DNA from 3 places in the Methylocella silvestris BL2 genome. Region 3 is predicted to be linked to each of the others. Evidence: predicted binding sites of a transcription regulator. Region 3 holds the regulator's gene; each other region holds the start of a gene.
What was found. The regulator PhoB, encoded in region 3, activates phosphate uptake and scavenging genes when phosphate is short. The targets are predictions, from matches to a motif close to TGTCATNNANCTGTCAT.
Positions count from the first base shown of each region.

Region 1: the regulator PhoB is predicted to act here: its motif matches at 2,003-2,019, upstream of MSIL_RS08645 (acid phosphatase).
Region 2: the regulator PhoB is predicted to act here: its motif matches at 1,733-1,749, upstream of MSIL_RS01155 (Orn/Lys/Arg family decarboxylase).

Region 1 is NC_011666.1:1,840,052-1,843,330, reverse strand. It holds gene dnaE (DNA polymerase III subunit alpha) at 1-85, shown strand, start outside; gene MSIL_RS08645 (acid phosphatase) at 345-1,907, opposite strand; gene MSIL_RS08640 (cytochrome-c peroxidase) at 2,069-3,279, shown strand, end outside.
Region 2 is NC_011666.1:247,505-250,783, forward strand. It holds partial or broken gene MSIL_RS01150 (DEAD/DEAH box helicase) at 1-1,569, opposite strand, end outside; gene MSIL_RS01155 (Orn/Lys/Arg family decarboxylase) at 1,833-3,279, shown strand, end outside.
Region 3 is NC_011666.1:917,738-921,016, forward strand. It holds gene MSIL_RS04295 (GcrA family cell cycle regulator) at 668-1,330, shown strand; gene phoB (phosphate regulon transcriptional regulator PhoB) at 1,469-2,266, opposite strand; gene phoU (phosphate signaling complex protein PhoU) at 2,271-2,981, opposite strand; gene pstB (phosphate ABC transporter ATP-binding protein PstB) at 3,068-3,279, opposite strand, start outside.

The sequences.
Region 1 (3,279 bases), 920 kb from region 3:
GCTGCCCGGAAAATATGGGGTTTCCGCGCAGTCCGCGGGAGCGCTGAAGGCGATCCCGGGCATTCTTGCTGTGGAGCATGTCTGACGCCAAAGCCGCCTCGACGTCGCTCGCGCCTTTAACTGGCGCGACCGCCGCAGCCGACGCGCAATGATGCAATCGTCGATAAGCTGGATCGAGAGCATGGCGCAGCCAACCGCGCTCGGCGGCGTCGTCGATTTACGGAAACTCCGGAGAGTCAGACGTTCGATCTTGAATGTCTGATGCTCTGAAAGGAAATGCCCGGGCGCGCTGAGGGCGATCCCGGGCATTCTAACTATGGGCGAACCTCGTCAGGCGGGTCGGCTCAGTTCCCGGTCAACTTCAGCGCCGGCACCAGATCGCCGAGCGGCTGGCCGCCCTGACGCTTGATCGCAGCGTCGCGCACGGCGATTCCGGGCAGCTTCGGCAGGTTGTAGCGCTTCGTGATCAAGCGCAGGATCGAGGTCGTGTCGTAGCGGGTGTGGTCGACGAAGCCCTTGCGGGCGAAGGGCGAGACGATCAGCGCCGGGATGCGGCTGCCGGGGCCGAAGCGATCGGCCTTCGGCGGCGCCGCGTGATCCCAGAAGCCGCCGTTCTCGTCATAGGTGACCACGACGACCATATTCGCCCACTGCGGGCCGTTTTGCAGATGCTGGATGATATTCACAATATGATTGTCGCCGCTCAGCACGTCCGCGTAGCCGGGATGTTCGTTGAGATTGCCTTGCGGTTTGTAGAACGTCACTTCCGGCAGCGTCCCCGCGTCGATCGCGGCGATAAATGCCGAGCCGTCGAGGCCGCCGTCGCGCAGATGCTCGGCGCGGGCAGGGGTTCCCGGCGCATAGGCCGCGAAATAATTGAACGGCTGATGATGAAACTGGAAATTCGGGATCGGCGAGGCGTTCTGCCCATTGAGCGCCGCCTGCCAGGCGCCGCCGTACCACGCCCAGGTGACGCCGGCGGTCGACAGAAGATCGCCGATGGTCTTCTGCGTCTGCGGCGGCAGAACGTTCGCTACCGCCGGATTGGCGAAGGCGGGGTCTCCCCCGGCGGCCGGCGGGACGGAGCTCGGCTGATAGGGCGGCTGCATGGTGTTGACGGCGTAGAAATCCGGCGTGATCGCGCCATCATTGACAAATTGCGGCGGCCCGTCGATTGCCGACGCCGGCGCCGTCGGGCTGACCTTGAGGCTGACTTTGTCCGCATTGACCGCGGCGATCAGGCCGGCCGCGGGGCTGTTGTTGGCGTTCGGATAGATCGGCGCGCAGGAACAGATGAGATATTGGTGGTTGAGGAACGAGCCGCCGAAGGCGCCCATGTAGAAATTGTCGGCGAGCGTGTATTGTTTCGCAACATTCCACAGCGGCAGGCTGGCGCCGCCGTCGTAATAGCCCATCACGGCCCCGCCGGAATCGGCCCAGGCGGCGAAGCGGTCATTCTTGCTGTTGTTGATCTGCATCTGGTTTTGATAGAAGCGATGCCATAGATCGCGCGTTACTTTCCCCATCGAGACGTTGAAGCCGTTGGGGTCGTCGATTCGGAAAGGCGCGTTGGGCAGATGCTCGGTCTGGATCTGCGTCACCGGCGGAACCACGCCCGGCGCGGTCAGGCCGCTCCATACCGGCGGCAGCTCCTTCAGAACCTGGCCGTTGCGGTCTTTCTGAGCGAGGCGCGCCGCCTTCGCGCGCGAGCTCTTCAGACCGTCTGCGCCCGGGAAAAAGCCGTAAAGATTATCGAAGCTGCGGTTCTCAGCGTAAATCACGACGATCGTCTTGATTTTGGCGAGTCGCGCAGAGACAGCCGCTGCCTCCGGCTCGACGCTCTCGGCCGCAAACGCCGGCGATGCGATCGCGATAGCGACCGCCCATGATACGAAAATTCTGCTCATTCTAATCCCCTCGCCGCCCCGTGGCGCTGCGCTGGCATAGAACCGGCTTGCAACAGAAATTTGACAGTTTGTATGCGTTATAATCAGCCATCGGCTGTCATCTTACTGTCGCGTAGGCGCTGCATTTTCGCGCCGCTTTTGGCAGCGAGGCGGGCGCACATATGATTTTTTTATTTTTCGGGCGCGCAGCCCGCTCGACGATTGCCGCGGCGGCGCTTGCGGCGAGTTGCGCTTTCTTTGCGTCGCCTTCCAGCGCTCTCGATAAGACTGACGCGCAGCCCGGCGACGCCGCGCCGGGACAATCGCGCGCCGCCGTCTTTCAGCGCGTCAAGAAGCTTGCGGATGTCGGCCAGCGGCTGTTCGCCGATCCTGGCCTCTCGGCGTCAGGTTCGATGTCCTGCGCGACTTGCCATGACGCCGCCAAGGGATTTGCGCCGGCCAATGCGCTGGCCGTGCAACTCGGCGGCAAAAATCTCGATCAGGCTGGGCTACGCGCCGCGCCAGGCCTGACCTATCTGCAGACGACGCCGCGCTTCACCGAGCATTATCATGAGTCGGACGATGACGGCGATGAGAGCGTCGACGCCGGTCCGACCGGCGGATTGATGTGGGACGGCCGCATCAATCAGGTGGCCGCTCAGGCCTTGTTTCCATTGTTCTCGCCCTATGAGATGGCGAATGAGGATCACGCCGCGCTGGCGCGCGTCATCGACGCGAAATATGGCGCCGAACTGCGCGCGATCATGGAAGGGACAATGCCGGAGGGCGAAGACTTCGCGTTGCGCGCGGCCGCCAAGGCGCTGCAGGCCTATCAGGAAACGCCCGCCGCATTCTTTCCCTACAACAGCAAATATGATTTTTTCCTCAAAGGCCAGGTCGCCTTGACGGACCAGGAAAAACACGGTCTCGACCTCTTCAACGACGAGAAAAAGGGCAATTGCGCGAGCTGCCATTTTTCGGCGCAGCCAAAGCCCGGCGTTATGCCGCAGTTCAGCGACGCCGGCTTCATCGCCCTCGGCCTGCCGCGCAACAAGGATATTCCGCGCAACGCCGACCCGGCCTTCTTCGATCTCGGCCTCTGCGGGCCGGAGCGCACGGATTTCAAGGATCAGACCGACTATTGCGGGACGTTTAAGGCGCCGACCCTGCGCAACGTCGCTCTGCGTCAGAGCTTTTTCCACAATGGCGTCTTTCACGATCTGCGTGAGGCTGTGGCTTTCTATGTCGAGCGTGATGTGAAGCCGGAAAAGTATTATCCGCGCCGCATTGACGGAACCGTCGACAAATTCAACGATCTGCCGGTGCAATATCGGGCCAACATCAACAATGATCCGCCGTTCGGCGGCAAGCCGGGCGATGCGCCGGCGATGAC
Region 2 (3,279 bases), 670 kb from region 3:
CCTTGACGCCGCACATTGGCGAAAAATTGTTTCGCGGCAGGCTCGGCGACTTCAAACCAGGTTTCCCGTTCGAAAATTCGGATCGCGCCGATGTCCTGCTTGGTCACATCGCCACGACGGCACAGCATGGGCAGCAGCCATTTCGGATCGGCCTTTTTCTGCGAGCCGATGTCGAGCTTGAACCAGACGCCGCCTTCGCCCCCGCGCTGTGGCCCGTTGGGGGGCCCCATCACGGAGAGGCCGGTTTCTGGCGCCTTCGCCTGGATCTTGAACCTCCTCGGCCGCCGGCAGGCGCGCGCGCAACAGGCGGGCGAGGGCGGCGGCGATGGCCTCAGGCGAGCGCTCGTCCAAAAGAGCGCGGGCGATCTCGGAATCCTCTTCGCCGATCGGCTCGTCGAGCAGCGGATCGCGCAGCAGCCGCTCGTGATCCAGGCGGCGGATTTCCTCCGCGGTTGGCGGGCCGCTCCAGCTTGGCTGCAATCCGGCTTCCATCAGCAGGCGCTCGGCGCGTCGCTTGCGCGCGGAGGGCACAAGAATGATGCTGATACCTTTTCGCCCGGCGCGCCCGGTGCGGCCGCTGCGATGCTGCAGAATTTCGGCGTCGTGCGGAAGATCGGCGTGAATGACCAGCGCGAGGCCGGGCAGGTCGATGCCGCGCGCGGCGACGTCGGTCGCGACACAGACTCGCGCCCGGCCATCACGCAAGGCTTGCAACGCATGGTTGCGCTCGTTCTGGCTGAGTTCGCCCGAAAGCAGCGCCGCGGAAAAGCCGCGCTCGACCAGGAAGGCGTGCAAATGGCGCACCGCTTCACGGGTATTGCAGAAGACGATCGCGCCCGGCGGATCGATCATGCGCAGCACATTGACGACAGCGTGCTCGATCTCATTCGGCGCGACGCGCATCGCCCGATATTCGATGTCGGCGTGGCCGCGTTCCTTGCCGGCGACCTCGATGCGCAGCGCGTTCTTCTGAAAGCGCTTGGCGAGCGTCGCGATGCCTTTTGGAAGGGTCGCCGAAAACAACAGGGTGCGGCGTTCGGGCGGCGTCGTTTCGAGGATGAATTCGAGATCCTCGCGAAAGCCGAGATCGAGCATTTCGTCGGCTTCGTCGAGCACCACCGCCTTCAGGCGCGAAACGATCAGCGCGCCCCGCTCGATGTGATCGCGCAGCCGTCCGGGCGTGCCGACGACGATATGCGCGCCCGCGGCCAAGTCCCGCCGCTCGCGTCGCGGCTCCATGCCGCCGACGCAGGAGATCACGCGGGCGCCGGCGTAATGATAGAGCCATTCGAGTTCGCGCTGCACCTGCAGGGCAAGCTCGCGCGTCGGGGTGATGATCAGGGCGAGCGGTTCGCCGGCCGCGCCGAGCGCCGGGGCGCCGGCGAAAAGATCCTCGGCGATGGCGAGACCATAGGCCACGGTCTTGCCCGAACCCGTCTGCGCCGAGACAAGCAGGTCGCGGCCGGCGGCGGCGGGCTCCAGCGCCGCCGTCTGCACGTCGGTCGCCTGATCGTAATTGCGTTCGGCGAGCGCGCGCGCCAGCGCCGGGTTGGATGATTGGAAAGGCAAGTTTTGAGATATCCTTGAAGGGAGCGCCGCCGCGACGTCAAACTGCGGGCGGAGCGCGGCCGCGTCTTGCGGCTTCTTGACATAGCGCGATTTCGCCTTTTGCGCCAATCAATCGGGCGCCTTCCGGTCCGGCGCGCTTTGGCGGACTGCGCAGCCCGTTGAAATGACGGAATTATGACGCTGCGGGCGGCGCCTTTTACCGCGACGGAGCGGGTCCGCCTCTGCTATCAAGCCAGTCGCGAAACTTCGGCGAAGAGCGAGCCATGGATTTTTACAGGCGTTTTACCTTCCTCGTCTGCGCTCCGGCCTTCGATGAAAAGGATCTTGAAGGCCAGCGGTTGCAACAAATCGTCGCCGCGATCGAAAGCGTCGGCGTCGAAGTCATCCATGCAAGACGCACCGAGGACGCCGAGATGGCGGTCCAGACGGACGCCGCGATCGGCTGCATGGTGATCGACTGGGGCAAGAAAGGATTTGAGGGAAAGGTCCCGGCCCTGATCAATCTGATGCGCCGCCGCGGCCTTGAAATGCCGATCGTCATTCTCGTGCGGCGCCGGCATTTTGAGGAAATCCCGGTCGAGGTGCTGGATTACATCGACGGCTATGTCTTTCTTGCCGAGGAGACGCCGGAGTTCATCGCCAAGAATCTCGTCAGCCGCCTGCGCCAATATGCCGACACGCTGAAGACGCCGTTTTTCGGCGCGCTTGTCGATTACGCCAATGAGGGCAATCAGCTGTGGACCTGTCCCGGCCACAATGGCGGGATTTTCTACAGCCGCAGTCCGATCGGGCGCATCTTCGTCGAGCATCTCGGCGAGGCGGTGTTCCGCGACGATCTCGACAATTCGGTGCTGGAGCTTGGCGATCTTCTGACGCATGAAGGCCCGGCGCTGCGCGCGCAGAAAGAAGCGGCGGCGATCTTCGGCGCGGAAAAAACCTATTTCGTCCTCAATGGCACGTCGTCTTCGAACAAGATCGTCCTGTCCGCGCTGGTCGCCGAAGGCGATCTCGTGCTGTTCGACCGCAACAACCACAAGGCGGCGCATCACGGCGCGCTGACGCTCTCCGGCGGCGTGCCGATTTTTCTCGAGACTGACCGCAATGCCTATGGATTGATCGGGCCGATCTACCCCGAGGCGCTGAACGCGGACCGGATCCGGGAAAAGATCCGTAACAACCCCTTGGTGAAGGACAAGGACGCCTGGCGCAAGGAGCGCCCGTTCCGCGCGGCGGTGATCGAGCAATGCACCTATGACGGCACAATCTACAACGCACAGATGATCCTCGAGGCGATCGGTCCGCTGTGCGACTATATTCTGTTCGACGAGGCCTGGGCGGGCTTCATGAAGTTTCATCCGCTGTTCGCCGACCGCTTCGCCATGGGGCTGCGCGGACTTGGACCCCAATCCCCCGGCGTCATCGCGACGCAATCGACGCATAAGCAGCTTGCGAGTTTTTCGCAGGCCTCGCAGATCCATGTGAAGGACAGTCATCTGCGCGGGCAGGACCGCTATGTGGGCCACCGCCGCTTCAATGAATCCTTCCTGCTTTACGCCTCCACCTCGCCCTTCTATCCGCTGTTCGCCTCGCTCGACGTCGGCGCGCAGATGATGAAAGGCCGCTCCGGCGAAGTGCTGTGGGACGACACCGTCCGGCTCGGGATCGAGCTGCGCAAGAAAATCCGCGCCGTGCGCCGCGAATTCGACGTCA
Region 3 (3,279 bases):
AAGCACTTGTTGAAAACCTGCCGGCGCCCTCTGTGAGGCTTGCATGCGATTCTACCACTAGTGTAGCGTTGGCCCTGCGAACTACGACATGTCGTGGTTTCGCCAGCCGGGGCGAGGCTGGCGAGCGGAACAGGTCACGCTGAATGCGAGGCGCTGAAACCGGCGCTCGCGCGCAACGTTCGGCGCCTCGGCGCCGCGCGAAATGACGGCCGTAAGGTCCAAGGGCGCGAGACGCATGGTCACGCGGCTGAATGAGGAAGCGGCGCCAGGGTCGGGAGCACAAGGATCCCATGGTTGCTGTGCGTTCAAATCATAGCGCCGGCCCGTTTGCGGACCCAATAGCCGGATGGCTTCGGCGAATGGAATTTGGCGCCGGATCAATACGTTGGAGCCTGTTCTCATGGAGCGATCATCGGGTTTCTCGATGAGAACGGGTTTTGCAGCAGATGGAATGGGTTTGCCCCCGCGTCCCGATCTAACGGCGAGAGCCGATCGATTTTTGTGGTTTCGGATGGACGCCATCCAAAACCGTCGCGACCCGAAGCATCATGGTCCGGACGCAGCGGCGTCCCGGATCGAATGACGCCGGAAAACGGAATGTTCAAGCGCAGCGTGCGGAGCCTATCAATGGCGCGGCGCTGCAATCGCCAAACCCTGGGAGGGTTCGATGTCCTGGACCGATGAACGCATCGACCTGCTGCAAAAGATGTGGCTGCAGGGGATGAGCGCCAGCAAGATCGCCAATGAGCTTGCAAATGGCCTGACCCGCAACGCCGTGATCGGCAAGGTCTACAGGCTCGGTCTCTCCGGCCGCGCCAAGGGCGACGCGCCGGGAGAGGATCACGCAAGCGCGAAACCTTCGCCGCGATCTCCGGCGCGCCCGTCCGGCCACGGGTCTCATAGCCACGCCTCCGGCGCGATCGCCCATAGCCCGATCGCTTCGGCTCATCACGCCTCCGGCCCAATCGCCAGCCAGAGCGCGCACAGCCAGATGTCGCGAGGGCAGCCGCAACCGACCGCTCAGAGGTCCTCGGCGGGGCCAGGCCTCATCAGCGGCAATACGGCGCTGGCGGCGGAGCCGATGCAGTTCGAGGCTCCGCTCCGGGCGCCAAGCGCGGATGTCGTGGTGCCGATCATCGAGCCGGTCACGATCATGGAGCTGCGCGAATCAATGTGCCGGTGGCCGATTGGCGATCCGACGCAGGCGGATTTCCGCTTTTGCGGCGCGCGCAAGTCGCCCGGCGCGGGACCCTATTGCGGCTGTCATTCGGCCATCGCCTACCAGCCGCAGCAGGATCGCCGCCGGCAGCGCCCGCCGAAAACGGCTTAACGGCGCGAAGTCCAAGACGTCGCCTTGCCGCCGGAGGAGTTCACCCGGCGGTGAAGCGCTGCAAAAGCATGGCGGGCCGGGAGGGTTTCCCGCCGTGACGCCAGCCGGCCGGACCGGGCTGGATCTCGCCGGACGGCCTCAAGGCGTCCGGTCTGAAGCCCCCGGCCCTTTCCCAAAAGTTTCATCGAAGGAATAGCCCGCGCCGCGCACCGTGCGGATCGGATCGCGTTCGCCTGGCGCCGTCAGCGCCTTGCGCAGCCGGCCGACATGGACGTCGACCGTCCGCTCGTCGATTTCCGCCGAAAGTCCCCAGACGCTGTCCAGCAGTTGCGCGCGAGAGAAAACGCGGCCGGGGCGCTCCATCAGATGCTCCAGCAGACGGAATTCGGTCGGGCCGAGATGCACGTCGCGGCCGGTGCGCCGAACGCGCCAGTTCTGCCGGTCGAGTTCGAGGTCTCCCGCCGAAAGCACGGCGGCGACGCGGTCCGGCCGCGCGCGGCGCAACAGTGAGCGCACTCGCGCCATCAGCTCCGGCACGGAAAAGGGCTTCACCACATAGTCATCGGCGCCGATGGAGAGGCCGCGCACGCGCTCGCTCTCCTCGCCACGCGCGGTGAGCATGATGACCGGCAGGCTGCGCGTGGCCTCGCGCGCCCGCATGCGGCGGCAGATCTCAAGGCCCGACACGCCGGGCAGCATCCAGTCGAGAATGACGAGATCGGGCATGGTCTCGCTGAGCCTGATTTCCGCTTCGTCGCCGCGCTCGACGCGATCGACGACAAAGCCCTCGGCTTCAAGATTATAGGCGAGCAGCATGCTCAGCGCCGCTTCGTCCTCGACGATAAGGATGCGCGGCGCCGGCGTTGGCGAAAGGCCGCGGGCGGCGCCCGGCCGGCCGTCGGTTTTGCTGTCGGCGTTGGCGTGAATATCGCTCATGGGATCACTTTACGGCTGGCGGGTCGGACAGGATGCTGCGGCCCTTCGGCCGGTCGGTCGGCATGGTCTCGCCACTGACGAGATAGACGACGGTTTCGGCGATGTTGGTCGCATGGTCGCCGATGCGCTCGATGTTTTTCGAACAGAACAGGAGATGCGCGCAGAAGGAGATGTTGCGCGGATCCTCCATCATGAAGGTCAAGAGGTCGCGGAAGACGGAATCCTCAAGCGAGTCGAGGTCGGCGTCATAGGTCCAGACCTCGCGGGCTCTGGCGATATCGCGCTCGGCGTAGGAATCGAGCACGTCCTTCAACAGGATGGCCGCGCTTTCCTGCATCGACTTCAGCCCGATGATGGCGCGGGGAATGCGCACGTCGCCGGCGATCTTGATGGCGCGCTTGGCGATGTTCTTGGCGAGATCGCCGACGCGCTCGAGATCGTTCGAAATCCGGATCGTCGCGATGATTTCGCGTAAGTCCACGGCGAGCGGCTGGCGGCGCGCGATCGTCAAAATGGCCTGCTCCTCGATCTCGCGCTGGAGCATGTCGAGGCGCGGATCGGTGGCGATCGTCTGATTGGCGAGTTGCACGTCGAAATCGCCGAGCGCGTCCATGGCGTCGGCCAGCATTTTTTCAGCAATGCCGCCCATTTCGGCGATCTTCTGGCCGAGCCCTTCGAGTTCCTTGTCGTAAGCTTTGACGATATGATCGGCCATTGCATTTGCCTCGAAGCTCTAGTCTTTGCCAGCGAAGCGGAGACCGGTTCGCGTCAGCACAAATTGGTAAAATACCACGCGAACGATCAGCCGAACCGGCCAGTGATATAGTTTTGCGTCTGTTTCTTGTCCGGCTGCGTAAAGATGTGGGTCGTCACGCCGAATTCGATCAATTCGCCGAGATACATGAAGGCTGTGTGGTCGGAGACGCGCGCCGCCTGCTGCATGTTGTGGGTGACGATGACGATCGTGTAGTTGACCTTCAGCTCGTCGATCAGCTCCTCGATCTTCGCCGTCG